Regions from separate parts of the Pseudactinotalea sp. Z1739 genome, predicted to be linked through region 1. Evidence: predicted binding sites of a transcription regulator. Region 1 holds the regulator's gene; each other region holds the start of a gene.
What was found. The regulator HrcA, encoded in region 1, represses chaperone genes, less so after heat shock. The targets are predictions, from matches to a motif close to TTNGCACTCGNNNNNNNCGAGTGCNAA.

Region 1 (7,525 bases):
CGTGCAGTCCCGAGCGGGTGCCATCGGGCAGGTCCACCTGGGTGACGTCACCGGTGACCACGATCGTGGAACCGAATCCCAGGCGGGTCAGGAACATCTTCATCTGCTCCGCAGAGGTGTTCTGGGCCTCGTCCAGGATGATGAAGGCATCGTTCAGCGTACGGCCACGCATATAGGCCAGCGGCGCCACCTCGATGGTGCCGGCCGCCATCAGCCGCGGGATGGACTCGGGGTCAAGCATGTCGTGCAGGGCGTCGTAGAGCGGGCGCAGGTACGGGTCGATCTTGTCGTTCAGGCTGCCGGGCAGGAATCCCAGCCGCTCCCCCGCCTCCACCGCGGGCCGGGTCAGGACGATGCGGTTCACCTGCTTTGCCTGCAGCGCCTGGACGGCCTTGGCCATCGCCAAGTAGGTCTTTCCGGTACCAGCCGGCCCGATCCCGAAGACCACCGTGTTGGCGTCGATGGCCTCCACGTACTGCTTCTGTCCCAGCGTCTTGGGCCGGATGGTGCGCCCGCGGCTGGAGAGGATGTTCATGGTCAGCACCTCGGCGGGGCGTTCCATGGTCGCGGCGGTCAGAATCGTGATGGCCCGCTCCACCGCGTCAGCGGTGAGCGGCTGGGCCGAGGAGGCGATCTGGGTCAGTTCATCGATGAGCCGCTTGGCCAGGTCCACATCGCCCTTGGGACCGCTGAGCGCGATCTGGTTCCCGCGCACGTGCACATCGAGGCCGGGGAACCCCTCCTCCACGGCACGCAGCACCTCATCTCGCTGACCGAGCAGTGCCACCATCGGGACGTGCGCCGGTACGGTGACATCCTCCCGGACATGGCCGGGTTGCGGTTCAAGGGTGGGATCGCTCATGGGCCGGGCCGTCGCCCAGGGTCTCCTTGCTCGGACGGGGTCCACACATCGTGGGGACCGGACACTGCGGAGTCTACGAGATCGACCCATCCGGCCGCGGTCCGGCCGTCGGGTCAGCGTCCGGAGAAGCGGTCCCGCAGCCGTGAGAACATCCCGGAACCGGCCGGGGCCAGCCGCGCCTGCGGGCGTTCCTCACCGCGCTCGGCGGCGAGATCCTTCAGCAGCCTCTCCTGGGTCTCATCCAGACCGGTGGGCACCCTGACCTGGATGTGCACATGCAGGTCACCACGGCGGCCACCGCTGCTGAGCACACCCACGCCCAGTCCGCGCAGGGTGAGGACCTCCTCGGGCTGGGTGCCGGCTCGCACGTCGACGTCCTGGTCGCCGTCGAGGGTCTCGATGGTCAGCACCGTGCCCAGCGCCGCGGCCGTCATCGGCAGTTCCACCGTGCAGTGCAGGTCGTGGCCGCGGCGGGTGAACGTCGGGTGGGACTTCTCCCGGATCTCCACGTAGAGATCGCCGGGGGGACCACCGCCCGGGCCGGTCTCACCCTGACCGGTGAGCTTGATCCGGGTGCCCTCGTCCACCCCGGCGGGGATGTTGACGTTGATGGTGCGGCGGGACCGGACGCGACCCTCCCCGGAGCACTCGGCGCACGGGTGCTCGATCACGGAGCCGAAGCCCTGGCAGGCCGCGCACGCCTGGCTGGTCATCACATTGCCGAGGAACGAACGGGCCACTCGCTGCACCGAACCGCGGCCCCCGCACATGTCGCAGGTACGCGGACCGGTCCCGGGCGCACAGCAGGTCCCGTGGCAGGTCTGACAGACCACCGCGGTGTCGACCTCGAGGTCCTTGGTCACCCCGAAGGTGGCCTCCTCCAACGTGACGGTGACCCGCAGCAGCGCGTCCTGGCCGCGGCGGGCCCGTGGGGTGGGACCACGCTGGCCGCCACCGCCGGCTGCGGCGGAGAAGAAGTCGAAGATGTCGGAGAACGGGAAGTCCCCACCGCCACCACCGTTCATCCCGCCCAGCCCGCCGGCGTCGTACTGGCGGCGCTTGTCCGGGTTGGACAGCACGTCGTGGGCGGCGGCGATGTCCTTGAACTTCTCGGCACCATCCGCTCCCGCCACGTCGGGATGGTGCTGTCGCGCCAACTTACGGTAGGCGCGCTTGATCTCCTCGGTACTGGCGTCGCGTTCGACACCGAGAACGGCGTAGTAGTCGCTCACTGATCGCTTTCTTGACTCATCGACTCAGGCGGACAGGATCCTGGACAGGTAACGCGCCACGGCGCGGACCGTGGCCATCGTGGTGGGGTAATCCATGCGGGTCGGGCCCAGGACCCCCACCTGGGCGATCGCCTGGCTCCCGGTCCCACCGTAACCCCCCGCAACCACGGAGGTCTCGGACAGGTGCTCGGAGGAGGTCTCGTGACCGATCCGTACGGCCGGCGAGGCACCGGAGGCGTCCTCGGCCATCTCCGAGAGCAACCGCAACAGCACCACCTGCTCCTCCAGTGCCTCCAGAACCGGTGAGATGGTGCGGGTGAAGTCGGTGTCGGACCGGGCCAGGTTCGCCGTCCCCGCCATCACGATCCGTTCCTCGACGTCCTCCCCGACGGTATCCAGCACCGCGCCGACCACCTCGGTGACCATGGCCCGCTGCTCGGGGTCGAAGACGTTCTCCAGATCGGTCAGGGCGCTACGCAGGCCGGGCAGTTCCCGGCCGGCGCCCAGGGCGTTGATCCGGGCCCGCAGTTCCCCGAGCACCGCCGCATCGATCGCCTCGGGCATCGCCACCATGCGCTGTTCCACGCGCCCGGTGTCGGTGATGATGACCACCATCAACCGGGTGGACGAGACCGGGATCAGTTCGACGTGGCGCAGCGCCGACCGGCGCAGCGAGGGGTATTGCACCACGGCTACCTGATGAGTGAACTGGGCGAGGAGGCGCACGCTTCGCTCGAGCACGTCGTCGAGGTCCACCGCGCCCTCGAGGAAGCCGGCGATGGCACGGCGCTCAGCCACCGATAGGGGCTTGAGCGCGGCGATCTGATCCACGAAGAACCGGTAACCCTTGTCGGTGGGGATCCGGCCGGCCGAGGTGTGCGGCTGGGCGATGTAGCCACCGTCCTCCAGCGCCGCCATGTCATTGCGGATCGTCGCCGGTGACACGCCGAGGTTGTGCCGTTCCACGAGGTTGCGGGACCCGACCGGCTCACGGGATCGCACGTAGTCCTGCACGATCGCGCGCAGTACCTCCAGTTGACGTTCCGAACTCATCCGGGCCTCCTCTCCGCGTGGTCCCTCATCATGCGCCTCATGGTCGGCACCGGCGCCCCGAGGGCCCTTGGTGCCGTGATCGACCGCCACCGGCAGCAGCGCAAATCAGCACTCACCGGTTTCGAGTGCCAATTCTACGCGTCGCTGCGCCGAATACCCCAGCGATGTGCGTAGCCTCACCCGGGTGAGCCCTTCGCAGTATCCAGGATTCGATCGTTACGGCACCGACGTGCTCTCCGCCAACCCCCACCCGGTCGCCGCACCGGTGCCCAAGGTCCCGGCCCAGGTGGGCCTGGTGGTGGAGGACGCCGAGACAGGCTTCACCGGTGCGGTCGTGCGGGTGGAGAAGTCCGGCGGGATGGTCGTGGTGGTGCTGGCCGACCGGCACGAGAAGGAGCGGGCGTTCCGGCTCGGGCCCGGGTTCTGGGTGGACGGTAAGCCGGTGCACCTGGTCCTCCCACCGGCCAGTGCTCGGACTACCCGGGCCCGCACCGCCTCGGGTTCACGCGCCGTGACCGGCGCCCGGGCTCGGGTGGCCCGGGCTTCCCGGATCTGGGTGGAGGGACGCCACGACGCTGAACTGATCGAGAAGGTCTGGGGCGAGGACCTGCGCCTGGAGGGAGTCGTCGTGGAGATGCTCGACGGCGTGGATCACCTTGCCCGCACCGCAGCCGACTTCGCGCCCGGTCCGCACCGGCGCCTGGGGGTGCTGGTGGACCATCTGGTGCCGGGATCGAAGGAGTCCCGGATAGCGGCCGAGGCGATGCGCGCATGCGGTGCGCAGAACCTGCTGGTGTTGGGGCACCCGTATGTGGACGTGTGGCAGGCGGTCAAACCCGCCCGGCTGGGGCTGACCCAGTGGCCCTCGGTGCCACGGGGCGTCGATATCAAGGTCGGCACCCTGAACGCACTGGGTTGGCCGGCCGAGACTCAGGCCGATATTGCGCGCGGCTGGAAGCGCATCCTGGGCCGGGTGCGGTCCTACCAGGACCTGGAGCCGGCACTGCTGGGCCGGGTGGAGGAACTGGTCGACTTCGTCACCGCAGGTCCCCAGTGACCGGCTCTCAGCCGCGGAACAGGGTGAACACCCAGTAGCCGATCAGCACCCCGGCCGGGCCCGCCGCGGCAATCAGCACGCTGCGCCGTACCACCGCACCGGCCTGCCAGCTCAGCACCGCGGCCGCCGCGATCAGCACCACGATGGCCGCCGAGACCACCGGGGGCCACGCGCCCAGCCCCACGATCGCGGCCAGGCCCAGGACCAGCCCGATCAGTATCGGCATCAGCATCCACGCCGCTTGCTCCGGGACTTCCGGACCGGACCGTTCCTGATCCGCACCGAAGGGTTGGGCAGCGCCCGCGTCACCGGGTGCGCCGTCGGGCCGGGACGGTGCGCCGATGACGCCGGTCGGCGTCTCGCCGGGTCCGGGCGCGGACGTCTTCTCGTCGCCGGCGTAACCGGGACCGGGCGGATCGCCGGCATCGGGCGGTTGCACCGGATCGATCCGGAAACCGCCCTCGGCGGCGGTGGGGTAGGCCGAGCGCAGCGGCGGGGCGGCAGCGTAGTCGCCCACGGGCCGGGGTCCTCCTGGTTCGCCCGGTTCCCCGGTGCCGGGTGCAGGATCGGTGGGGGTAGGTGCGGTGGCTGCGGCCGGCTGCCCGGCCGGCGGCACATGCGGCTGCGTCGTCGACCCCTCGCCCGGCTCGACCGGATCGGCCGGCGTCGGCGCTTCCTGAGTCATCCCACCCACCTGTCGTCGCTGGTCGTGGCCAGGATAGCCACCCCGGGGCGGCATCACTGCGGCGCAGTTCGTCCCAGGCGTGCCGCTCAGCCCAGCACCCGATGCACCACCGAGTCGGCCAGCAGCCGGCCCTGCACGGTCAGGACGAGCATGCCCCGGCGCGCCGGGAGTTCCTGGGCGAGTCCGTCGGCCACCAGCCCCTCCAGCACGGCGGCATCGGTCACCGGGAAGCCCTGGGCCAGGCGCACCCCCAGCAGCACCTCCTCGGCCCGGCGCTGGGGAGCGGACAGGTGCTCCTGACCGGCCAGAGGCAGACGTCCGGCCTCCACCGCTGCGGCATAGGGACGCGGGTGCTTCAGGTTCCACCACCGCTGCCCCCCGACGTGGCTGTGGGCACCCGGACCGACCCCCCACCAGTCCTGCGAGCGCCAATAGGCGATGTTGTGCCGGCACTGCTGGGACGCGCCGCGGGACCAGTTGGAGATCTCGTACCAGTCATACCCTGCCCGGGTGAGCATCGCCGAGGCGAGTTCGTATTTGTCCGCCTCGTCGTCGTCGTCGGGCATCGGTAGTTCCCCGCGCCGCACCTGCGTGGCCATCCTGGTTCCGGGCTCGACCACGAGGGCGTAGGCGGAGATGTGGTCCGGGGCCATGGCGATCGCGACGCGCAGGCTCTCCTCCCAGTCCGCCAGCGACTCCCCCGGCGTGCCGTAGATCAGGTCCAGTGAGACCGACAGCCCGGATTGGCGCGCCCAGGCCAGCGCCTCGGGCACGCGGGCCGGGTCATGGGTGCGGTCCAGGGTGGCGAGAACATCGGGCACGGCGGACTGCATCCCGAAGGAGACGCGGGTGAACCCGGCTCCGGCGAGTTCGGCCAGCGCCTGCGGGGTGACGGAGTCGGGGTTGGCCTCGGTGGTGATCTCGGCATCGGGGGCCAGGGGCCACGCCTGCCGAACCGCCTGCAGCATCGCCACCAGATCGACCGCCGGTAGCAGGGTGGGGGTCCCCCCGCCGAAGAAGACGGTGCGGACCTCTCGGGGGGGAATCCCGGCGGCGTCCATGGCGTCCCGGGCCAGCTCGATCTCGGCGATCGCGGTCCCGGCGTAGGCGGCCTGGCTGGCCCCGCCGCCGAGCTCGGTGGCGGTGTAGGTGTTGAAGTCGCAGTATCCGCAGCGCACCGCGCAGAACGGGATGTGCAGGTACACGCCGAAGTCCCGGTCGGCTGCGCCGGTCGCTGCTCCGGCCAGGTCCAGCTCGTGGCTGCGCTCCGTCCTCACCTGCGGGTCCCGATCGGGGGTCAGTCCGAACCGCCGTCGGAGGTGAGCGCTGCCACGAACGCCTCTTGCGGGATCTCCACCCGGCCGATGTTCTTCATCCGCTTCTTCCCCTCCTTCTGGCGTTCGAGGAGTTTGCGTTTACGGGAGATGTCACCCCCGTAACACTTCGCGAGCACGTCCTTGCGCATCGCGCGTACGGTCTCCCGCGCGATGATGCGTGATCCGATCGCGGCCTGGATGGGGACCTCGAACTGCTGGCGCGGGATGAGTTCCTTGAGTTTGCCGGTCATCATCACCCCGTAGGAGTAGGCCTTGTCGCGGTGCACGATCGCACTGAACGCATCGACCTGCTCGCCCTGCAGCAGGATGTCCACCTTGACCAGGTCCGCGTCCTGCTCCCCGGACATCTCGTAGTCCAGGGAGGCGTAGCCACGGGTCCGGGACTTCAACTGGTCGAAGAAGTCGAAGATGATCTCGCCCAGGGGCAACTCGTACCGCAGTTCCACGCGCTCGGGTGAGAGGTAGTCCATACCCTGCATCACCCCGCGCCGGCCCTGGCACAGTTCCATCACCGCTCCGACGAACTCGGTGGGGGTCAGGACGGTGGCGGCCACCATGGGTTCGGTGACGGTGTTGACCTTCCCGGCCGGGAACTCACTGGGGTTGGTCACCTCGACCTGGGTGCCGTCCTCCATCGTCACCTGGTAGATGACGTTCGGGGTGGTGGCGATCAGGTCCAGGTTGAATTCGCGTTCCAGCCGCTCCCGCACGATCTCCAGGTGCAGCAGGCCCAGGAATCCGCACCGGAAGCCGAAGCCCAGGGCCACCGACGTCTCGGGCTCATAGCCCAGCGCGGCATCGTTGAGTTTGAGTTTGTCCAGCGCATCGCGCAGCGTCGGGTAGTCCGATCCGTCGATCGGGTACAGCCCGGAGAACACCATCGGGCGTGGGTCGCGGTAGCCGCCCAGGGACTCCGTGGCCGGGTTGGCCGCATTGGTGACGGTGTCACCCACCCGGGCCTGGCGCACATCCTTGGCACCGGTGATGAGGTAGCCCACCTCACCCACGCCCAGTCCCTTGGATGCGGTCGGGTCCGGGGAGATGACGCCGATCTCCTGCAGTTCATGGGACTGCCCGGTGGACATCATCTGGACCTTCTGGCCAGGGGTCAGGTGCCCGTCCACCATCCGCACGTAGGTGACCACACCGCGGTAGGTGTCATAGATCGAGTCGAAGATCATCGCCCGGGCGGGAGCCTCGGAGGACCCCTGGGGGGCGGGCACCTGGGCGACGATCTGGTCGAGCAGGTCCGTCACCCCCACACCGGTCTTGCCCGAGACCTGCAGGCAGTCCTCCGGC
Region 2 (7,525 bases), on a different contig from region 1:
GGCGCAGCCCGGTGGCCCTCGGCCTCGCCGCGCTCATCCTGGCCGCCGGGTGCACCGCGCCCGGCGACCAACCCGACACCGGCGCGAGCGACCCCGCGCCCGAGCAAACCGCACAGCCCACACCCACCCCCACGCCGTCGCCCGAGCCGGACCCGGAACCGACGCTGGCCTGGGGGCCTGCGGAGTCCGACCTGGCGTCGGCGACCGAGGTGGCCGAGCAGATGGACGACGACGAGCTGGCCGGTCAGGTGATCATCGCCCGGTACTCCGGAACACACCCGGGCGATGCCGCGGCGCTGGTGCAGACCTACCACCTGGCCGGGGTGATCCTGTTCGCCGAGAACATCACCTCCACCGACCAGGTCCGGGACACCGCCGCTGCCGTCCAGGAGGGGCAGGCCGAGATGAGCCGGGACTGGCCGGCGGTGATCTCGGTGGACAACGAGGGTGGGCCGGTTCAGCGGATGTCGGCTGAGAGCGGGGACTGGACGACGTTCCCGCCGTTCGCCGCCGCCGGGGCCGCCGATCCCGATGCGGTCTCCACGGCGATGGCGGCGATGGCCACCGAACTGCGTGCCAGTGGGGTGACGATGAACTTCGCCCCGGTCGCTGACGTCTCCATCGGTGCTGCGGACCCGACGATCAACATGCGCGCCGCCGGTGATGACCCCGAACGGGTCTCCGAGACTGTGCGAGCGGCGCTGACCGGGTTCGCCGCCGGCGGCGTGCTCACCTCGGTGAAGCACTTTCCCGGCCATGGGGCCCTGACCGTGGACTCCCACTACGACCTACCGGTACTGGATGCGGGCGAGCAACACCTGGCCGAGCGCGACCTGGTCCCGTTCGCCGATGCGATCGAGGCGGGGGCGCCGATGGTGATGCTCGGTCACATCGCGGCGCAGGCCTGGGACGAGGGGGTGCCGGCTACCTTGTCGCCGCGCGCCTATGACGTGCTGCGGGAGGACCTGGGCTTCACCGGTGTGGCGATCACCGACGGACTGGACATGGGTGCCCTCACCGCTACTCGCACCTCCGGGCAGATCGCGGTGGAAGCACTGGACGCGGGTGCGGACCTGCTGTTGACCCCGGCCGACACCGCCGGTGCCCACGCGGCGATCATGGCCGCGCTCGAGGACGGCTCGCTGGACCGCGATCGGGTGCGGGAGGCCGCGGGGCGGGTGATCGCGCTGCAACGTTGGCAGGCCGGGCTTGCTGAGGAGGCCGGGGAGGTCGACGACGGCGACGTGGGCTCGGCCGCGCAGGCGGCACGGGATCTGAGCGCCGCGGCGATCACCGTGGCGGCGGGGGAGTGCTCGGGGGAACTGGTGGGCCAACGATTGCACGTACGCGGCGGCACGAGTGCGGACTGGACCGCGTTCGCCGAGGCCGCCGAGCGGGCCGGCCTGGACGTGGTGCCGCTGGAGGAGCCCGCCGATACCTCGATCAGGTTGATCAGCGCGGGTACGTCGGCGGCCGGTGGTGACGTGGCGATCGCCCTCGACGGCCCCTGGCAGTTGGCCGGCGCCGACGCCCCCACCTTGATCGCCACCCACGGGCGCACCGCCGGAAGCTTGGAGGCGCTGGTGGAGGTCCTCACCGGTGCGGCCGATGCCCCGGGACGGCTCGCGTTCGCCGTCGAGGGCCTACCCGCCAGTGCCTGTGCGTGAGATGAGCGTGCGAGACCGGTTGGGCGCCCCTCCGCCCCGGGCGGGAGGTGGCCGCGCCAGCCTGGTCGAACGCCCGCCACACCGGTCGGTCGCGAGGCCGCCTCTCACCGCGCCTGACCGGTCTCAGCGGGAGACTGGTGCGGTGGTGCGGCGGTGCTGGTGGCGGGGGAGGTGGCGCCAGAGGCGGGAAGCGAGGACGAAGATGAGAGCGAACGCGATCAGGCTGCCCCAGGAGATACCGGTGAAGGTAGCCCCGAGGTAGGCGTCGTGGGCCTCGGTGGTGATCTGGAGGCCGAGGAAGGAGATCCGCACCGGCTCGGCCAGACCGGCACCGAGCAGGGTGTTCAGGCTCCCGAACACGTAGATCGCGCAGGCGAAGAACCACGCCACCAGGGCCACGGATACGGCCGCGGCCCCGTGGTGCCAGGTGGGCCGGCCGTGAGGCTCGGCGTCCAGGTACTGGCGAGCAAGCGCGCGGGGTCTGCCGTGGTCGCTGATCGCCGCGGACATCCCGCCGCGACCAGCAGCCACCCCCAGGTTGGCCTTGAGTTCGCGCAGCACGTCCTTGCGCCGCCTACGCGGTATCGGGTCCAGCCACAGCGCCACGGTCTGCAGGTACCAGAAGCGTTGCCAACGGTCGGTCAGGGACAGTGCCGCCGGGTCGTCTGGTTCGGTGTTCATACCTCACGCTCCAGATGGGGGATGGCTGTGGTTGGGCGGTCGGTCCGACCTGGCGAAGGGGTCTCGGACAGGATCCTCGTCACCACGTCGCAGAGATAGCCCCAAGATGCCCGGCCGGCAGCCAATGCCTGGCTACCGGCGTCGGAGGGCAGGTAGTACTTCCTCGCGGGCCCCGAACTGGAGGCTTCCAGGCGGGAGGCCAACCTGCCCTCGCGTTCCAACCGGGTGAGCACTGGATAGACCGTGCCGGGGGCGATGGATTCCAGACCGGCCGCGCGCAGCCGGGTCACCAGTTCGTAGCCGTAGGACTCCTGCCGGTGCAACAGGGCCAGCACCAGCATCGGCAGCACGCCTTTGAGTAACTGCGGGTCGCGGGTGACGTCCTCCTGCATGGCTAGGAGGCTAAAGCCACTAGTAGGTAATGTCAACTACTAAGAGGTCCGATTAGCCCGCCTGCGTCCAGAGTGTCTCAGTCGATCGGGTGGCCAGCCTTGAACTCCGCCACCAGGTGGGCCACAACCGCGTCGAGTCGTCCGCCATTGCGCCGAGCCACCCGGCGCTGGCGGGCCGCGCCGCCACCTGTGTCGATGATCCGGCGCACTCTGGCCAGTTCGCTCGCGCAACCCAGGTCCGCCGCGATCGGATCCAGCACCTCCAGCACGTGCTGCAGGTGATCGGTCACCAGTTCCTCGCGGCCGTCGGCGTCCAGGATGATGATCGCCTCCAGGCCGTAGCGAGCCGCACGCCACTTATTCTCGGCCAGGAACCATGGGGTGATCGCCGGCAGTGCCTCACCGGCATCGATCATCCGGGAGAAGTACTCCACCAGGCAGTGCGTCAGCGCTGTGATCGCGGCCAGTTCGGTGGCGTTGGACAGCCCGTCGCAGATGCGCATCTCGATGGTGCCGAACTGCGGCGCCGGCCGCAGGTCCCAGCGCACCTCGGTGAAGTCCTCGATCACGCCGGTGTGCAGCATGTCGGCCACGTACCGCTCCAGTTGCGCCCAGGTGCGGATCTCGGTGAACGGGAGCCCCGCCGTCGGCAACTGTTGGAACAGGAGAGACCGGTTCGAGGCGTATCCGGTGTCGCGGCCGGACCAGTACGGCGAGGAGGCCGACAGCGCCAGCAGATGCGGGTAGAAGGTGAGCAGTGCCCCCAGGATCGGCAGCACCTTGTCCCGGTCCTCGATGCCGACGTGCACGTGCACCCCGTAGATGAGCATCTGGCGGCCCCACCACTGGGTGCGATCGATCAGGGTGGCGTAGCGCTCCTTGTCGGTGACCTTCTGGCCGCCCCAGTCGGCGAACGGGTGGGTGCCCGCGCACATCAGGTCCACCCGCAGCGGATCGGTGATCGAACGCACCAGGTCCACCGAGCCGGACAGATCGGCCATCGCCTCCGGGGTGGTCCGGCACACCCCGGTGACCACCTCGACCGTGTTCAGGAGTAGTTCCTGACGGATGGTCGGGTGCTGGGAGCCGTCGTCCGGGGCGACCGCGTCGAGCACCGTCTGGGCCACTTGGCGCAGGTCTCCGGAGTCGGCGTCGACCATCGCCAGTTCCCACTCAACCCCCAGGCTGGACCGGGACGAGGGGGCGAACTCAAGCGTCACGCCCTCATTCTCGTCCCGCCGGCTCGAGCGGGTCCACCACGAGCACCGATTGCTCACCCTGTAGACGGGTCAGCACGATCGTGGCGGAGGCGTCCCCGGAGAGTTGCAGTTGCTGACGCAACTGCTCGGGGACGACGGCGGTGCCGCGCTTCTTGATGGTCACCCGCCCCACGTTCCGGTCGCGCAGGTAGGCCCGGAGGCGTTTCAAGCCGAAGCCGAAATAGTCCAGCACGCGGTAACTGCGGGCGAAGGGAGTGGTTACCGGCTGGGCGGTCGTGATGTAAGCGATCGAGGGATCCACCAGGTGGCCGCCCAGCTGGTCGGCGACGTCGGCGACCAGTCCGGCGCGGATGATCGCCCCGTCGGGTTCGTGCAGGTAGGCGGCGAGCCGGCCGTCGGGCGCCTGGGTCGCGCGGGCATCGGCATCTCCGGACCACCCGAGGTGGTGCGTACCGGCGTCGGTGAGCAGGATCGCGCTGCGGCCGGCACCCTCGGTGGCGAGGCGACCGAACCACAGGCCGGCCTCCACCACCGCTCCGTTCACCGAGACCCATTGGGCGTGGGTGAGGCTGGGCAGCGCGGTGTAGGGGATCCCGGGCGCGACCTTGATGCCCAGGTCGGGAGTCGTGTCGGCCAGGGCGAGCACCGTGTCCAGGTCGGGGGAGTAGGACTTGGGATCGAACACGCGGTTGCCGCGCCGGGTGCGCCGGGCAGGGTCGGCGAAGATCGCGTCCACGCCTTCGGCCACCAGGTCCAGTTCCAGGCCATCGGCGTGGCGCACCTGAGCCTCGGGGAAGGCCCGCAGATTCATCTGGGCGCAGGCGGCGGTGGCCTCATCCTTCTCGATCGCCAGCACCCGCAGGCCCAGGCCCGCCATCGCCAGGGAGTCCGCGCCCAGACCGCAGCCCAGATCGGCCACGAGGCTGGCCCCGGCCCCGGCGTAACGGCGCGCATGCAGCGCGGCCACCTCGAGCCGGGTGGCCTGCTCCAGCCCTTCGGCGGTGAGTAGCATGCCGGAGGCGAACTCGCCGAACTTCTCGACCGCCTTGGCGCGTAGCCTGGACTGGGTCAGGGCGGCCGCCACCAGGTCCGGGTCCAGGCCCCGGGCGCGCAAGCCCTCGGAGATGCGCAGGGCTGCGTCCTCGGAGTACGGGGGGAGTTGGCCGAGCAGCGCCCAACCCTCCGGGGTGAGCAGGCGCGCGAGCGCGGCAGGATCCATACTCACGATTCTGCCAGGGTGCAGCGGTTCGGTGGAGCGACGTGGACCACATGATTAGCACTCACCTTGACCGAGTGCTAACGGCGATCTAGATTGGACCCCGAGGGGCCCCACCCGGGGTCCCGACCGTTCACCAGCGGTGCATGTCCGACCCCCGCGACGGCGGAGGTGCGTAGTTGGTAGCGGTCCATTGTCCTGGTTCCCATCACATGCGAAGGGGAGGTCCGTAGTGTCGGTCTCCATCAAGCCGCTCGAGGATCGGATCGTCGTCAAGACGCTCGAGGCCGAGCAGACCACCGCGTCCGGTCTGGTTATCCCGGACACCGCCAAGGAGAAGCCCCAGGAGGGCGAAGTCCTGGCGGTGGGCCCGGGCCGGATCGATGACAACGGCAACCGCGTCCCGTTGGACGTCACGGTTGGCGACAAGGTCGTCTACAGCAAGTACGGCGGCACCGAGGTCAAGTACGGCGGTGAGGATCTGCTGATCCTCTCGGCACGCGACGTTCTGGCGATCGTCGAGAAGTGACCCGCCGCTAGCGGCTACGGCTGCTGAGCAAACACCGAGCCCCGGTTCCCTTCAGTGGGAACCGGGGCTCGGTCGCGTTCGGGGGTCCGGGAGGAACTCAGCTGGCGGCGGGCATCCGGGCGGCCAGGATGTCGGTGCGCTCGTCCTCGGTGAGTCCGCCCCAGACGCCGTAGGGTTCGCGCACCTTCAGGGCGTGCTCACGGCACTGCTGGATCACCGGGCACTCGGCGCAGATCGCCTTGGCGTTGGCGTCGCGGCGACGCCTCGATGCGCCGCGCTCGCCTTCGGGGTGGAAGAACTGCTCGGAGCCGGTTGCCCGGCACGCGCCTTCGTACTGCCACTCCCAACGTTCCATGACGGGTCCGGGGAGTCTAGATAGTTCGGCCATCTCAGTCCTTCCATCGGTGGTGGATGAGTTCAACGAGACACACGCTACAACCGCGCCAGAAGTTATTCAAGGGTGATGCGCAAACTATTCGAAGCATTTCGTAGATTGTTCAGTTGCGCTCGACGCTTGTTCATGCGTGCGAGCCAACTTGTTCAAAGCTGATCCGCCGCCTAGTCTCTAGGGCAGGAATGGCCCGTGCGGGCTCGTACAGGTCGCCCGCGTGGGCTCGGACAGGACGCCCGTGTGGGGTGGGTCCGGACAAGTCGCCCGTGGGGGCCCTGACAGGAAGGGGAGGTGCGCGGTGTCATCAACGTCGCCGGGGCCCCCGGAGGATCTTGGCGACGGCATCCGGTTGACGGTTGCCGGGGTCGCGGCCCGCCTGGGAGTGGCCGCTCCCACGCTGCGTACCTGGGCCCGGCGGTACGGACTGGGACCATCCGGTCACGTGGCCGGCAGTCACCGCCGGTACGAGGCATCCGACCTGGCCAGGCTGGAGACGATGCGTCGCCTCACCTTGGAGGGTGTGGCACCGGCAGATGCCGCCGAAATTGCGCTGCGGGGCACCGATGTGTCCGACGGTGCGGCGAAGGCCGGCGAACCGGACGCCGGGAACGGTGCCGCACCAGCCGGGGAACCGGACGCCGGGAACGGTGCCGCACCAGCCGGGGAACCGGACGCGAGGAACGGTGCCGCACCAGCCGGCGGTCCTGGCTCGGCCGAAGACACCACGCCCGCTGCTGGTCCGCCTGCGCAGAACGGCCGAAAGGGTCATGCGCCGGACGGGGCCGGGCCGGAGGACGAGGAGCCCATGGTGGCCGACCCGCTCACCGTGGCCGCGGCTGCGGTCGACGGGGATCATCGGCGGCTGGCGCGACTGATCAGGCGAGCCGGACGTGAGCACGGTCTGCTGGACGGTTGGCTGATGGCGGTGCGCCCCGCGATCGAGATGGTCGCCCAGCGCCCGCAGCCGGATCGCCCGGGGCGCGACCCGGAACGGCTGTTGCGTGCCCAGATGCTGACCGTGCTCGCCGAGGCCACCTCCGAGCCGGAGCCGGATCGGATCCAGGCGTTGGTGCAGTGCGTGCCGTCGATGAGCACCGACGCCCACGTGCTCGCCACCGAGATGACGCTGCGTGGAGCGCACGTTCGGGTGGCGCATCAGCGTCTGGAGGCCGATGGCGGGCAGGCGCTGCTGGACCTGGTAGCCCGCCAGCAGGGAGTGTTGACAGTCATCCTGGGGGAGTCCGAGATCGCAGAGAACCTGGTGCGGGTGCTGTGCGAGCGGGGCGATGAGGTCTTCCTGATCGCCCTCACCGACACCATCGCCCCCCGGGACGGCCTGCACCGCGCCCGCACCCTCAGCGGGGCGCTGCATGAGATCATGAGCCTCCTCACCCAGACCGCTCGATCCTAGATCGCGACGGCCACGTAG
Region 3 (7,525 bases), on a different contig from region 1:
GTCGATCCCGACGGGCGCCTGGTCCTGACCTCGCCCACCGGCACGGTGGAGTACACCGACCCCCACACCGAGGTGGCCCGCACCTACGACACCGCCACCTGGACCTCCCCGGAGGTCCAACTGCCGTTCGCTGGCACCGAGGTGATCCCCTCTTGGAACGCGCGAACGCCGTCGGGCACATGGGTGGAGGTAGCCGTCCAGGGGATCACCGACTCCGGTGAGCACACCGACTGGTACGTGCTGGCCCGCTGGTCCCGGGGTGATGACGACCCCGATATCCAGCGCGGTACCGTCGAGGGGCAGCGCGACACGCGCGCCGGCGTCGAGGTGGACGTGCTGGCGATGCGGCACAACCACACCTTGACCGGGCTGCGCGTGCGGGCCACGCTGCACCGGATCGCCGGCGCCACGCAGACCCCTGAGGTCGCCCTGCTCACCGCGATGGTCTCGGCGATTCCCGATGAGCGGGCGGTACCGGTCAGTGAGCCGGGGGAGGCCGCCGGCATCGTGCTGGACGTGCCCACCTACTCACAGCACCTGCACAAGGGTCACTACCCGGAGTGGAACGGGGGAGGGCAGGCCTGGTGCTCACCGACCTGTACTGCGATGGTGCTGGACCATTTCGGCCTGGGCCCCGATGCCGAGGAGACCGGATGGGTGGATATCGAGGCGGAACAGCGCCCCCAGGTTGACCACGTCACGCGGTATGTCTTCGACTACACCTACGGGGGCGCCGGGAACTGGGCGTTCAACGCGGCCTACGCCGGAGAGCGGGGCGCCCGGGCCTACATCACCCGGCTGCGGTCACTGCGCGAGGCCGAGGAGTTCATCAGCGCCGGCATCCCCCTGATCTGCTCGATGTCGTTCACCGAAGCCGACCTCGACGGCGCCGGATACGGGACGAACGGGCACCTGCTGACGATCGTAGGGTTCGACGCCGACGGAGACGTCGTGGTCAACGACCCGGCCTCCCAGGACGAGGCCGACGACGGCAAGGTGCGCGTCACCTACCCCCGCGACCAGTTCGAGAGCCTCTGGCTGACCACGTCGGGCGGCCTCGTCTACGTCATCGCGCCCCCGGGCCACGCCCTGCCCGAGCCCGTGGACGCGGCGGAACCGAACTGGGTCTGAGCCGGCTGGCACTCACGGCATCCTTTGGCCCACACTGCAGGCCGCGGCTACGCGCCTCATCCCACGGTGACCTGGGACCGGCCTGGCTCCAGTTCCAGGTGGGCCGAGACCACGTCGCCATCGTCGATCTGCTCAGCCCGTCGTACCGCCACCCTCACCGGTAGTGCGTACAGGCCTTCCTTGGGGAACATAGAGGTCTGCCAGGTGGTGGCACCGATGCGCGCTCGGACGGGGATCGCCCCCCAGCCGTAACTGACGTCAGCGGCCACGGCGTGGATGTCGGCACTGATCGGCTCGGGTACGGTGATGAAGTAGAACGGGGCGGGGCCGCGCCAGTACCAGATCTCGCCCTCGAAATCCCAGGTCATCACTGCTCCTCGACCGCTCAGACTAGGCTCGCTGCGGCACGCCCGCGATGGGCATCGGGTGTCAGATGCGCACGACCATCGCGCGCACGCGGTTACCGCCGTCCTCCCACTCGCTCACGCGTCTCCAGTTCGATTCACGGAGGCGCTGGTCGATGAGCTCCTCCCAGGTGGCCGGGCTCAGCCGCCCGGGCAGCGACAGTACCTCCACCTCGACGCGAGTGGAGGGGATGGTCACCGAGATCTGGCCGGGGGGTTCGTGATGCTCACCCCCAGGCGACTCTGAGTCCGCGGCGATGATGCGCTGGGCATGCTCGGCCGCGACCGACAAGATCTCGCCTTCGGTGGCTACCGATTCATAGCCCCCCGTGCCCTCGATCTCATTGCCCGCGCCGTCGCGCTCGACCGTGTAGGTGAAGGTGGCCTCGAAGACGGCGTCAACGTCGACGTCATCGGTGTGCTCGGCCAGCGCCGGAACCAGTGACTGCTCGATCGCTTCGGCCCTGGTCCGGTACCGCTTCGGGTGAGACACGCTCCTGCCTCCGTACGCAGGTGGACCGGTGGTGGCGGGTGAGCCCGGCCGGGCACCCGCCACCACCGCATGGTTCAGCCCGCTTGCTCGATCCTGGACTGCTTACTCGAGTGGGCAACCTCGATCTTGCGAGGCTTGGCTTCCTCGGCCACCGGGATCGTCAGCGACAGCACCCCATCGGCGTATGAGGCGTCGATCCGGTCCACCGACACCCCGCTACCGAGCATCAGTTGGCGCGCGAATGTGCCGGTGGGCCGCTCCCGCGCGAGCCACTGGGTCTGTTGGTCCTCCGCCTGTCCGCGCTCAGCACGGATTGTCAGCGTCTGGTCCTCGACGTCGACATCGATCGAGGACGGATCGACCCCGGGAAGGTCCATGTTCAGAACGAACTTGTCCCCATCGCGATACAGGTCGATCGGCATCGCATTGCTGCGTCCGGAGGACATCACTTGTCCCAGCGCATTGCTGAATACACGGTCCATCTCGCGGAACGGGTCGATTCGCGTTGCCATCACCATCACCTCCGAGTGGATACCCGGGCCCGGACCTTCCAGGCCCGATGAAGACGACCGTTGTCACGGCCGATTTTAGCACTCTCATGCCGAGAGTGCTAACGGCTGGTGCTCACGAATTGGGGTGACACGGGTGCGACCATGGGGTGATGACGACATTCGACGAACTGCTCGCCGAGGGTGCGGCGGTACCCACCGAGGGCTGGGACTTCAGTTGGTTCGCCGGCCGGGCCAGCGAGGAGCGCCCGCCCTGGGGCTACGCCGGACTGGTCGCGCAGCGATCGGGCTCCGCGCGGGCGATGCTCGACGTCCAGACGGGTGGGGCCGAGGTGCTCGCGCAGATACCGCACGTCCCACCACTGCTGCGCGCCACCGAGTCCTGGCCCCCGAACCTCGACCTGGCCCGCCCACGACTGACGGCGCTCGGGGGCCAGGTGGTGCAGGTGGAGGACACCGAACCGTTGCCGTTCGACGACGGCACCTTCGACCTGGTGGTCTCCCGCCACCCCACCGTGGTGCTCTGGGAGGAGATCGCCCGGGTGCTTCGCCCAGGCGGAACCTACCTGTCCCAACAGGTGGGGAAGGCCAGTGTGCACGAGCTGTCGGAGGCGATGCTGGGGGACTTCGAACCCTCCGACGGACGCAGTCCGGAGCGAGCGGTGGCCGCCGCCGAAGGGGCCGGGCTCCGGGTGCGGGACCTGCAGACCGCCCGCCTACGGATGACCTTCAACGACATTGCCGCCGTGGTGCACTTCCTGCGCAAGGTGATCTGGATCGTGCCGGGGTTCACCGTGGAGGCCTACCGTCCGCAGTTGGAACTCCTGCATGAGCGCATCCAGGCCGAGGGCCCGTTCGTGGCGCACAGCACCCGGTTCCTGATCGAAGCGGGCCGGTAGCCGTGACGTTGGTGCCCAGTGGAGACGCAGTGCCCTCGTCCCTGGTGGCGCGGGCCGAGTGGCGGTAGCGTGGGGACCATGAGCATCGCCACCGCCACCCGCGTGGAGCGGGCCGAACTGTTGGACTTCATCCGCCCCCGGCACCGGGTCACGCTGATCACCCACAAGGCCAGCGGAGGGCTGCAGGTCTCGCCGGTGAGCGCGGGCGTCGACGAGGCCGGCAGGGTCGTGATCGCCACCTACCCCGAACGAGCCAAGACCACCAACGCACGGCGCAACCCGCAGGTTTCGATGCTGGTGCACTCCGATGAGTGGAACGGGCCCTACGTACAGGTGGACGGGACGGCCGAGGTGCTCGACGTACCCGAGGCCGTCGAGCCACTGGTGGAGTACTTCCGGAGCATTTCGGGGGAACACCCGGACTGGGCCGAGTACCGCGAGGCCATGGTGCGCCAGGGCAAGTCCCTGCTCCGCATTGAGATCACCGGCTGGGGTCCGATCGCCACCGGTGGCTTCCCACCCGGGCGGGAGCCGGCCGGCGGGTAGGCACTCCTCCGGTACCCACCTACGCAACTCCGATAGTGCATGAGCGCAGCCGGCTGGCGCGGTTGCGGTACGTGACTAGCACGTTCCCCACCGGTGAGCGAGTCCATTTCCCCGGGCCCCGGACCGGAACGTCCGGTGGCCCCTGGAACGCGTAAGTACGCAGATCAGGCACAAAGTCACGGTGGCATCACGCCCAGCCGGGGGAGTGACGGCTAGGTCTCACTTCGGTAACGATGCGGACACGAATGAGGTGACCGCGAACAATCCCAGCCCTTGCCGTGTGTACGCTTCCCCTGTCCATGGCGGATGCAAAGTGCTCGTCGGACCCACGAGGTCCAGCCGGAAGCGGTCCGGGGCGAGTCGCTCCTTGCCATTCATAGGAGGAACATTGAAGACCAGGCGCTTTACGGCGGGAGCTGCGATAACCGCAGCGGCCGCCCTCGTGCTGGCCGCATGCAACGGCGGTACCGGTGACGACCCAGACACAGAGCCCGATGACAGTGACGACAACGGTGGCGTGAGCGAGGCTGCTAGCGCGATCACCATTGGCTGGAACCAGACGTTCTACGAGTACAACAGCAACTCGCGGACCGGTAACGCCGCCGCGAACAACAACATCCTGTACCTGATGAACGACGGTTTCCGCTACTTCGACGGCGACCTGGCGTTGCAGCGGAATGAGTCTTTCGGCTCCTTTGACATGGTCGAGGAGACCGAGGACTCCATGACCATGGAATTCACCCTCTCCGATGAGGCGTACTGGTACGGCGGCGAGGAGCCGGTGGAGATCGACGCCGCTGACCTGATGTTGTACTGGGCGGCCCACTCCGGTCAGTTGAACACCGAGACCGACGCCGACGCGGTCCGGGAGGAAGTCCAGGGAGAACTGCTCGAGGAGTTCGGCGAGGAGAACGACGACGGCGAGCTCGAGGTTCCGGCCGAGTCGATGGAGGAGTACCTCGCGGCCGTCGAGACCGAGGTCTCCGAGCGACTGGCTGACGACAACGAGGTCTACTTCAACTTCCCCCTGACCACGTCCGTCGGGCTGATCGAGGAGACCCCGGAGATCATCGCCGACGGTAAGGGCGTGACCTTCGACTACAACCAGCCCTACGTGGACTGGGAGTACAGCTTCGGTGTGGGCGTCCCCGCGCACGTCGTCGGGATGCGGGCGCTGGACATCGACGACCCGCAGGAAGCCAAGGACCGGGTGATCGCTGCGATCCAGGATGAGATCACCGAGGACCTGGCGCCGATTGCGGCGTTCTACAACACCGGCTTCCAGTTCGGCGACACCCTGCCGGACGACGAGTTGCTGTACCTGTCCTCGGGTGCGTACCTGATGACGGACTTCCAGCGGAACCAGTACGTGACCCTGACGGCCAACCCGGACTACACCGGGGAGTTCCCGGCCGCGATCGAGGAGATCACCGTCACCATCTCCGGTGACCCGATGACCCACATCCAGGCGCTGCAGAACCAGGAAGTGCACCTGGTCCAGCCGCAGGCCACCCCGGACACGCTGGCTGCCCTGGAGAACCTCGGCGATCAGGTCGGGATTTTCAGCGGTGACGGTCCCACGTACGAGCACATCGACGTCATCTTCGACAACGGTGGCCCGTTCGACCCCGAGACCTACGGTGGCGATGAGGACGTTGCACGCGACATCCGCAATGCCTTCTTCAACCTGGTTCCGCGCCAGGAGATCGTGGAGACCCAGGTCCAGCCGATCAACCCCGAGGCCGAGGTGCGTCACTCCTACACCCAGGTCCCCGGTTCGCCGAACTACGACCAGATGGTTGAGACCAACCAGATGGAGCAGACCTGGCCGGTGGAGACCGACCTGGACACCGCGGTCGAACTGATCGAGGGCACCGGTGTGGAAACGCCTATCCCGGTCCGGTTCATGTACGACCCGTCCAACTCACGCCGCGCGAACATCTACGAGCTCGTCCGCGAGTCCGTGGAGCGTGAGGGTCTGTTCGAGCTGGTCGACGCCGGTGACGTCAACTGGGGATCGCTCCTGGCTGACACCACCATCTACGACGCCTCCCTCTTCGGGTGGCAGTCCACCTCCACCGCGGTTGGTGCCGCTGGTCAGAACCACGTCACCGGTGGGGTGAACAACTTCGGTGGATTCTCCAACGAGCGCGTGGACGAGATCTTCGCCGAACTGAGTTCCGAGACCGATGCTCAGGCACAGGCGGATCTGCTCGCCGAGGCCGAGCAGATCCTGGTGGAGGAAGCGTTCGGCACGGTGATCTTCCAGCACGAGCTCATCGCGGGCTACGACGCACGGCTGCAGAACATCGAGCCGATCGCCTTGGCACCGACCATCTTCTGGAACTACTGGGAGTGGGAGCTCACTGAGTGAGTCGAGGGTTCCTTCTGAACTCTGACTCCTAGGTAGACACCGCAAGTACGTGGGGGCATCGGGCGCCCTACCGGCCCCGATGCCCCCACACTTGTGCGTACCCAAACCGACCCATGGCTGGTTCGGCTGGGGTACCGTCATCGCCTAGAATCCACCGCAACTCACCCCGGCCACTGCCGACTGCGAGGTCCAGTTTTGCTGCAGTTCATAGTCAGACGAGTGCTGATGGGATTGCTCATCCTGCTCCTGTCGTCCTTTCTGAGCTACATCATGATCGACCTCGCCGTCGATCCGCTCGAGGACCTGTACACCAGCACCGACCCTGACGCCCCGGCACAGATAGAACAGCGCATCGAGATGCTGAACCTCGATGCCACGGTGTTCGAGCGATACGCGACGTGGTTCGGCGCGTTCGTCACCGGTGACCCGGGTGTGTCCTGGGAGACCGGGCAGCCGGTCGCCGACGAGTTGCGCGGTGCTGTGATCGGCACCCTCCATCTCGTGACCGCCGCGACCTTCCTGTCCATCATCCTGGGCGTGAGCGTCGGGATCGTCTCGGCGCTGCGTCAGTACACCAGCTTCGACTACATCGTCGTCTTCTTCTCCTTCGTGCTGTACTCCCTCCCGGTGTTCTGGGTGGCGGTACTGCTCAAGCAATGGGGCGCGATCGGCTTCAACGACTTCCTGTCCGACCCGCACCTGTCCCCGACCACGATCGGCATCGTCGCCGTCATCGGGGGTGCGTTGATCTCGATGGCCATGGCCGGATCGCGGATCACCCGTCTGATCAGTTTCGTCGGCGGCGCCGCAGCCGTTGCGGGGATGCTGTTCTACCTGCAAGGCAGCGGCTGGTGGAACGACCCACACATCGGTCCCGCGCTGCTCATCCTGAACGGGCTGGGTGTGGCCTTCGCTATCACCCTGCTATCGACAGGTCTGGAGAACCGACGGGCGCTGTTCACCTCGCTGAGCGTCGTCGCGTTGACGCTCGCGCTTTACCTCCCGGTGCAGTGGCTGTTCGATGTCACCGATGCCGCCGAGATCACCGGCGCCCCACTGATCGCCGGTCTCGGGTTGGTCTGTGTGGCCGTGGGTGCGCTGGTCGGGCGGTTCTGGGGCGGACCGGACTGGAAGCAGTCGGCACGTACCGGCGGCATCGTCGCCGCCAT
Region 4 (7,525 bases), on a different contig from region 1:
TCCCAAGTACTGATCCCACAGGATCGCTCCGGCCGCGAGGCCGAGCAGTGCCAGGCCCACAACGAGATCGACTCGGCTGGTCGCGGTCGACTGCGGCTCCGGGAGTTGGTCGAGATCCCAGTTCACGCCGGTATCGGTACCGGTCCGCTCCAGGATGACGAACACCACCGTCACCCAGAAGAACAGGTGCACAGTGACCGTGATCCCCACCAGGACCGTCCGTCCGATGATGGTCGCGACCGGAGCATCGGCAAGTCCCTGCCCCAGGGCGACGGCGACCATCGCGGTGGCGGGGACGATCATGAGCAGCAGCTTCAGCAGCCGCCACCACGTGAGGTAGTACTGCGGACCAATCAGGTGCAGCCGGCGGTCGGTGTAACCGGCGGCGAGGACCGTGGGGTCCCCGAGTTCAGTGAGGACAGCCCGCTCGGCATTGTCGGGGTCCTCACCCTGTTCGATGCGTGCCTCAAACGCATCGGCGATGGAGGCCTCGAGTTCGGCCCGGACGTCCTCCTGGGCATCGTCCGGGAGGCTCTTGACGGTGGCGGAAATGTACCGCTCGGTCAGCGTGGTCATGTCAGCGTTCCTCTTCTAAGGGCGTGGTGTGGGTGGACCGGTCCTCGACCCGTGGGGCTTCGGTTCGCTGGCTCTCAGCCAGAGAGTCGATGGCGCCGGTGATCGTGCGCCACTCCCGGCCGAGCGCCTCGGCCAGGCGTGCACCGTCGGCGGAGGTTCGGTAGAACTTGCGTGGTCGGGCGCCTGCGGTGTCCCACTCACTGGTCAGGTACCCCTGCTTCTCCAGCCGCCGAAGCAGCGGGTAGAGCGTGTTGGCGTCGGTGGCGAAACCGCGATCTTCCAGGTCCGCGAGCAGGCCGTATCCGTAGCCGGCGTCGCGAAGCATGTGCAAGCACGCGAGCACGATGGTGCCGCGACGCAGCTCCTGCAGATAGGTCTCGAACTCGGCCTTCATGCCCACACTATACTGTGTCTCACACACTATTGTCCAGAAGCAATGACGGCTCAGGAAAATGGCACAACCCGGATCATGACCGTGGCAAACCACGGCCTCCGCAACGAGGCAGCACGAGCCAGCCCCCACGCACCCCTGGCACCTCCGCCACGCGTCCCCTGCCCTGCCGCCACGCCCCGTCCTCCGCCACTTCTCCTCTGCACTCCCTCCTCCTCCCGGCGCGGACTTAGGCTGACGGGGTGGCCATCCTCATCGATCCGCCCACCTGGCCGGCCCACGGCACGGTGTTCGCTCACCTGGTCTCCGATCAGTCCCTGGAGGAACTGCACGACTTCGCCACCCGTGCCGGCCTTCCCGAGCAGGCCTTCGACATGGACCACTACGACGTGCCCGCCCACCGATATGACGACCTGGTGGCCCGGGGCGCGATCGTGGTCAGCGGGCGCGAGTTGATCCGCCGGCTACGGACCTCCGGCCTGCGGATCCCGGCGCGCGACCGCCCCGAGACGCTGCGTCGCGTACTGAGCGCGTCCTGGGGCAGCACGGTCGAACGCTGGCAGGACAGGCCCGACGACGACGTACCTCACCGTGGCGCGTCAGGTCCAGCACCGGCGGCAGTTGCCCGGGGCGCGGACCTGATCGAACGCTGGGCGCAGCCGCACCGGCGCTATCACGACCTGCGCCATCTGCGTGATGTGCTCGCGGCCCTGGCCCTGCTGTGCGACCCGGATCCGGCCCCGCTGCCGGTGGTGCTGGCCGCCTGGTTCCACGACGCGGTCTACGACGGTGTCCCCGGCGAGGATGAGCAGGCCAGCGCCGACCTGGCCCGCGCCGAACTCGGGCCCGAGGCGCTGGGTCCCGAGGCCCTCCCGAGCGACCGCATCGAGGAAGTCGCCCGCTTGGTGCTGCTCACCCGCGCCCACTCCCCCGAGCCCGGCGATGACAACGGCGCGCTGCTGTGCGATGCCGACCTCGCCGTCCTGGCGCGTGATGAGCCCGGCTACCGCCGCTACACCCGCGACGTGCGCGCGGAGTACTCCCACGTGCCGCACGCCGACTTCATCAACGGGCGCACCGCCGTCGTCCGCCATCTGCTGGAGTTGGAGCCCCTCTACCGCACCGACCGGGGCCGGGAGTTGTGGCAGGAGGCGGCCCGGGCGAACCTGCGCGCCGAACTGGCCACCCTCACATCCACGCCCTGAGCACAGCACCCCCTGTGCGCGACCCCCTGTGCGCGAGTCCGCTCACTGTCGCGTGGATCCTGGCGCAGGAACGCTCCCGTCAGAAACCACAACGGCCCCCGATCCACGAGGGATCGGGGGCCGTGTGTGTTTCGGCTGGTCAGCCGAGCATCTGATCGGCCAGATCAGAAGCCCATGCCGCCCATGTCCGGCTCGCCACCACCGGCCGGGGCCGAAGGCGGCTCCGGCTTGTCGGCCACGATGGCCTCGGTGGTGAGGAACAGACCGGCGATCGAGGAGGCGTTCTGCAGTGCAGAGCGGGTCACCTTGACCGGGTCGGCGATGCCTGCAGCGAGCAGGTCCTCGTACTCACCGGTGGCGGCGTTCAGGCCGTGGTTGTTCTCCAACCCACGCACCCGCTCCACCACGACGCCGCCCTCGAGGCCGGCGTTCACGGCGATCTGCTTCAGCGGCGCGTCGACGGCCACCTTGACGATGTTCGCCCCGGTCGCCTCGTCCGCTTCGAGGGTCAGGCCCTCGAACGCCCGGGCGGCGGCCTGAATCAGGGCCACGCCACCACCGGCGACGATGCCCTCTTCCACAGCAGCCTTGGCGTTACGCACGGCGTCCTCGATGCGGTGCTTGCGCTCCTTGAGCTCCACCTCCGTGGCGGCACCCGCACGGATGACGGCCACACCACCGGCGAGCTTGGCCAGGCGCTCCTGGAGCTTCTCGCGGTCGTAGTCGGAGTCGGAGTTCTCGATCTCGGCGCGGATCTGGTTGACCCGGCCCTCGATCGCGTCGGCCTCGCCGGCACCCTCGACGATCGTGGTCTCGTCCTTGGTGACAACCACCTTGCGGGCCTGGCCCAGCATGTCCAGGGTGGCGTTCTCCAGGGACAGACCCACGGTCTCGGAGATGACCTGACCACCGGTGAGGATAGCCATGTCGTTCAGCATCGCCTTGCGGCGGTCACCGAAGCCGGGGGCCTTGACGGCCACGGACTTGAAGGTGCCACGGATCTTGTTCACCACCAAGGTCGCCAGGGCTTCGCCCTCGACGTCCTCGGAGATGATGATCAGCGGCTTGCCGGACTGGATGACCTTCTCCAGCAGCGGCAGCAGGTCCTTGACGTTGGTGATCTTGGACTCCACCAGCAGCACGTAGGCGTCCTCGAGGACGGCCTCCTGACGCTCCTGGTCGGTCACGAAGTATGCGGACAGGAAGCCCTTGTCGAAGCGCATACCTTCGGTCAACTCGAGCTCCAGACCCAGGGCCTGGGACTCCTCGACGGTGATGACACCCTCGTTGCCGACCTTGTCCATGGCCTCGGCGATCAGTTCACCGATGGCCGGGTCACCGGCGGAGATCCCCGCGGTGGCGGCGATCTGCTCCTTGGTCTCGATCTCGGTGGCGTTGCTGAGCAGCGACTCGGTCACGGCCTCCACGGCCTTCTCGATGCCGCGCTTCAGCGCGATCGGGTTGGCACCGGCGGCCACGTTGCGCAGGCCCTCGCGCACGAGCGCCTGGGCCAGCACGGTGGCGGTGGTGGTGCCGTCGCCGGCCACGTCATCGGTCTTCTTGGCGACCTCCTTGACGAGTTCAGCGCCGATCTTCTCGTACGGCTCGTCGAGCTCGATCTCCTTGGCGATGGACACGCCGTCGTTGGTGATCGTGGGGGCGCCCCACTTCTTCTCCAGAACGACGTTGCGGCCCCTGGGGCCGAGGGTGACCTTCACGGTATCGGCGAGGACGTTCAGTCCACGCTCCATACCGCGACGAGCCTCCTCGTCGAAAGCAATCATCTTTGCCATTCGGGTTTAATCCTCCTGCTGGCGGACGAAAGCCGGTTCGACGCCCGCGACGGACGATGCCCGGCATGCGTTCACGTCACGCATCCCGCGGCACCTCGTCTTACCGGCCACAGTTGTCACTCTCAGGTCGAGAGTGCTAACGCCATTATTGGCACTCTCGGGGTGAGAGTGCAAGCAGGATCCACGACGACGCAGGCCTTCGGTGCGGTATCTCACCTTTCGCAGCAGTGACGGCCGTGGCGATCGGCTCAGCCCCGGAACAGCGTTTCCCACCGTCTTGGACGAAATCGACAGGGGCGAAAGGCACCCACTGGTTGCTGGGCCGGGTCTCTCACCGCGGCCCCAGACCGGGCATCTGCAGGATGCCGAAGCGTTCCCGCAGCGCCCACCTGGCCGCATGGTGGCCGCACATCCCGTGAACGCCGGGGGCCGGTGGGGTGGCGGCTGAGCACAGGTACACCCCGGGGATGCCCGCGCGGTAGGGGTTGAGGCTGGTCAGAGGGCCGCCGAGGATGCGGCGCAGTTCTAGGGCACCGTTGCTGATGTCCCCGCCGACGTAGTTGGCGTTCGTCCGGCTCATCTGCGCCGCCGGGGTGCACCGGGCATCGACGACCACATCCCGGAAGCCCGGAGCGAATCGTTCGATCTGCGCCGTGACCGCTTCGGTGACGTCCGCCGTCGATCCGGCGGGCACGTGCGCGTAGGTCCACAGCGGACGCAGTCCGTCCCGGCAGCGCGCGGGGTCAGCGACGGCGGGGTCGCTGAGCAGCACCATCGGCTGCTCAGCGTGTGCGCCGGCGGCCACCTGGGCCTCGGCGCGCACCATGTCCGCCCGGGACCCGCCCACGTGCACGGTCCCGGCCCGCCCCACCGGGGCGTCGCGCCAGGGCACCGGTTCGGAGAGCACGAAGTCGACCTTGGCGGCGGCATTGCCGTGCCGGTACCGGCGCAACCGGGTGGCGGTGCGGGGTGGCAGCCGGTCCCCCCAGATCCGCGCGATCGCGCCGGGTGCGGTATCGAAGAGGTAGGTCCGGGCCCGGGGCAGTTGCTGGTAGTCATGAATGGGCGTGCCGGTGTGGATCGTGACGCCGTGGGCACGCAGGTCCGACACCATCGCATCGGCGATCGCTTGGGACCCGCCCACCGGGAGCGCCCACCCGGAGGTGTGTGCCAGCAGGCCGAGCAGCACTCCGAGGCCGGCGGGCGCGAGCCCGGGCATCCGGGCGATGCCGTGGGCGGCCACCCCGGTGAACAGGGCCGGGGCGGCGTCTGCCCGGAATCGGGTGTTCCATAGCGGGCCGCCCTGTTCCAGAACGCGCAGGCCGTAGTGCAGCGCGCCGAGGAGCCCGCTGGGGTTGCGCAGCGCGGCGGGGATGGCGCGCATGTCGGCCAGTCCGATACCGAGGACCGCGGGCTCGTGCTGTATCAAGGGGCCGAACAGCGACCGCCAGGCGCCGCCGTCGGCCCCCAGGGCTGCTGCGGTGCGCTCCAGGTCGGTGTAGGCGAGGGCGGCGGGTTGGTCGTCGAGGGGCTGGGCGTAGGCAATCTCGGGGACGGTGAACCGCACCCCACGAGCCGGCAGGTCGAACTCGGCGAAGAACGGGCTGGCCAGGGCCAGGGGGTGCACCGCGGAGCAGATGTCGTGCTGCAGGTTGCCGGCCAGGCCAAGGCTCTCGGTACGCGCGCCCCCGCCGAGGGTGGGCTCGGCTTCGTACAGGTGCACATCCAGTCCGGCGCGGGCCATCGTGACCGCGGCGGCCAGGCCGTTCGGCCCGGAACCGACCACGACGACGTCGGTTACCGCTCGCTCGCCCATCGCCCTCCTACCGCTTCGGCCTTCGCTGGTGCCACTTCTTGGACAGCCGTCTGGACCACCGCCCCGACCGACTCTCCGACCATCGCAGCATCCCACCTCGCCCCCACCCGCCGCACGTGCGCCCTGTGGGGCCGCACCCCCTCCGCAGCCCACCCGCTCGAGCGCTTCTCGTAGGATCGGGCGACCATGCACCGTCGCCCACTCATCGTCCTCACCGCAGTGGTCCTGGCCGCTCTGCTGACCGGGATGGCGCTCGCGCGGACCGACCTGTGGGACCCACGACGCATCGATGAGGTGGATCCCTACGCCTGGGGCGTGCAGGTGCGCCCCGACGGTGAACGGGCCGTGATCCTGCCCGGCGCCGAGGTCTCCTACCTGCGCGGCAGCCGGGTCCTCGCCCCCACTCCGGATACCTCCGCGGGACAGCACCGGGACGCGCACGAACGAGCCCAGGCGGACCGCGACTGGCTCGCCGCCGGATCGGTTCCCGGCACCGGAAGCGCCTACGAGGAGATGGTCACCGGCGCACTGCTGGACATCCGTGCCCTGACCCTCGACGACGGCGCCGCCCTTGCCGGGTACAACCCGAACTGGCGGTACGTGTGGCCGCGGGATGCCTCCTTCATCGCCGCCGCGCTGGCCAGCGCCGGGCACGCCCGGGACGCGGTGGAGGTGCTGGCCTTCCTGCAGCGCGTGCAACACCCCGAGGGCACCTTCGAGGCCCGCTATCTCCCCGACGCCTCCGGACCGCCGGATGGCCGGGGCATCCAGACCGATGGAACCGGTTGGGTGCTGTGGGCCACCGACCACGTCCTGGCCACGCTGGCCCCGGACGACCCGCTCCGTGAGCGGATCCACCACGACCTCACGCCACTACTGGCCCGCTCCACCGCTCAGTTACTGCACCAGGCCGAGACTCCGGACTCGCTGCCGCCGCCGAGCGCGGACTACTGGGAGCACCCGGAGCAGGACCTGACGCTGGGCACAGCCGCCCCGGTCCTGGCCGGCCTGCACGCGGCTACCCGGATCTGGTCCGGTGCCGGCGACATGGACCTGGCGCTGCGCACCGGCGCCGCCGCCGACCGGTTGCGCACGGCTGTCGAGAGCACCTTCGGGCCCACCTATCCCCGCTACCCCGGTGGCACCGACCGCGACGCTGCCACCGCCTTCGCGCTGCCGCCCTTCCAACCGGAACCCCTGAGCGAGGCCCTCGGGGCGTGGCACGACTCGATCGCGCCGATGCGCAGGCCCGCCGGCGGGTTGGCACCGGGCGCGAGTTGGCGGGAGCAGTCGTTGTCCTGGACCCCGCAGACCACGCTGTATGCGTTGGTCGCGGCGCACAACGGCGAGCCTCAGATGGCCCTGGACTGGTTGGACTGGGTCGATGCCCACCGCACCCCGCTGGGTGCGATCCCGGAGAAGGTCTCCCCCGACGGCACCCCGGCCGCGGTGGCGCCGCTGGCGTGGAGTGCGGCGGTGGTGGTGCTCACCGTGGCGCAGTTGGAGGACGACGGCGTGCTGACCCCCGCGGAGCAGGTGCGGGACAACTGAGGTGCTCGGGGCGCAGGACCCAGGAACGCAGGGGTCCCGCGCAGGCCTGACTGCTCAGCCGACGAAGTCCGGACGGAGCACGATCACGATGCCGGAGGAAGCGGCGCTGGCGCTCTCCACCGTGGCCTCGATGCCAAGGTCGGCGGCGACCGCTTCGGCTTCCTCGGCCACTTGGGCGTCGTGGTAGTACAGG

Region 2: a site for HrcA is predicted at 5,234-5,260, ahead of groES (co-chaperone GroES). Genes of this name have one in related genera too.
Region 3: a site for HrcA is predicted at 2,616-2,642, ahead of ACO0LV_RS12040 (Hsp20/alpha crystallin family protein). Genes of this name have one in related genera too.
Region 4: a site for HrcA is predicted at 4,114-4,140, ahead of groL (chaperonin GroEL). Genes of this name have one in related genera too.

Annotation. Positions count from the first base shown of each region.
Region 1 covers NZ_JBMPQA010000001.1:453,528-461,052, forward strand. Annotated here, with positions in the region: gene ACO0LV_RS02090 (PhoH family protein) at 1-862, opposite strand, end outside; gene dnaJ (molecular chaperone DnaJ) at 976-2,094, opposite strand; gene hrcA (heat-inducible transcriptional repressor HrcA) at 2,119-3,147, opposite strand; gene ACO0LV_RS02105 (DUF3097 domain-containing protein) at 3,332-4,204, shown strand; gene ACO0LV_RS02110 (hypothetical protein) at 4,212-4,889, opposite strand; gene hemW (radical SAM family heme chaperone HemW) at 4,976-6,166, opposite strand; gene lepA (translation elongation factor 4) at 6,187-7,525, opposite strand, start outside.
Region 2 covers NZ_JBMPQA010000014.1:59,448-66,972, reverse strand. Annotated here, with positions in the region: gene ACO0LV_RS16305 (glycoside hydrolase family 3 N-terminal domain-containing protein) at 1-1,667, shown strand, start outside; gene ACO0LV_RS16300 (hypothetical protein) at 1,791-2,348, opposite strand; gene ACO0LV_RS16295 (PadR family transcriptional regulator) at 2,345-2,740, opposite strand; gene ACO0LV_RS16290 (glutamate--cysteine ligase) at 2,818-3,960, opposite strand; gene ACO0LV_RS16285 (class I SAM-dependent methyltransferase) at 3,965-5,179, opposite strand; gene groES (co-chaperone GroES) at 5,409-5,705, shown strand; gene ACO0LV_RS16275 (WhiB family transcriptional regulator) at 5,803-6,093, opposite strand; gene ACO0LV_RS16270 (MerR family transcriptional regulator) at 6,395-7,507, shown strand.
Region 3 covers NZ_JBMPQA010000008.1:123,947-131,471, forward strand. Annotated here, with positions in the region: gene ACO0LV_RS12025 (C39 family peptidase) at 1-1,131, shown strand, start outside; gene ACO0LV_RS12030 (DUF1905 domain-containing protein) at 1,188-1,499, opposite strand; gene ACO0LV_RS12035 (hypothetical protein) at 1,561-2,028, opposite strand; gene ACO0LV_RS12040 (Hsp20/alpha crystallin family protein) at 2,103-2,540, opposite strand; gene ACO0LV_RS12045 (class I SAM-dependent methyltransferase) at 2,690-3,436, shown strand; gene ACO0LV_RS12050 (PPOX class F420-dependent oxidoreductase) at 3,515-3,982, shown strand; gene ACO0LV_RS12055 (ABC transporter substrate-binding protein) at 4,500-6,356, shown strand; gene ACO0LV_RS12060 (ABC transporter permease) at 6,582-7,525, shown strand, end outside.
Region 4 covers NZ_JBMPQA010000015.1:24,910-32,434, reverse strand. Annotated here, with positions in the region: gene ACO0LV_RS16650 (permease prefix domain 1-containing protein) at 1-576, opposite strand, end outside; gene ACO0LV_RS16645 (PadR family transcriptional regulator) at 578-970, opposite strand; gene ACO0LV_RS16640 (DUF4031 domain-containing protein) at 1,210-2,172, shown strand; gene groL (chaperonin GroEL) at 2,337-3,965, opposite strand; gene ACO0LV_RS16630 (phytoene desaturase family protein) at 4,297-5,781, opposite strand; gene ACO0LV_RS16625 (glycoside hydrolase family 15) at 5,968-7,332, shown strand; gene ACO0LV_RS16620 (LytR C-terminal domain-containing protein) at 7,387-7,525, opposite strand, start outside.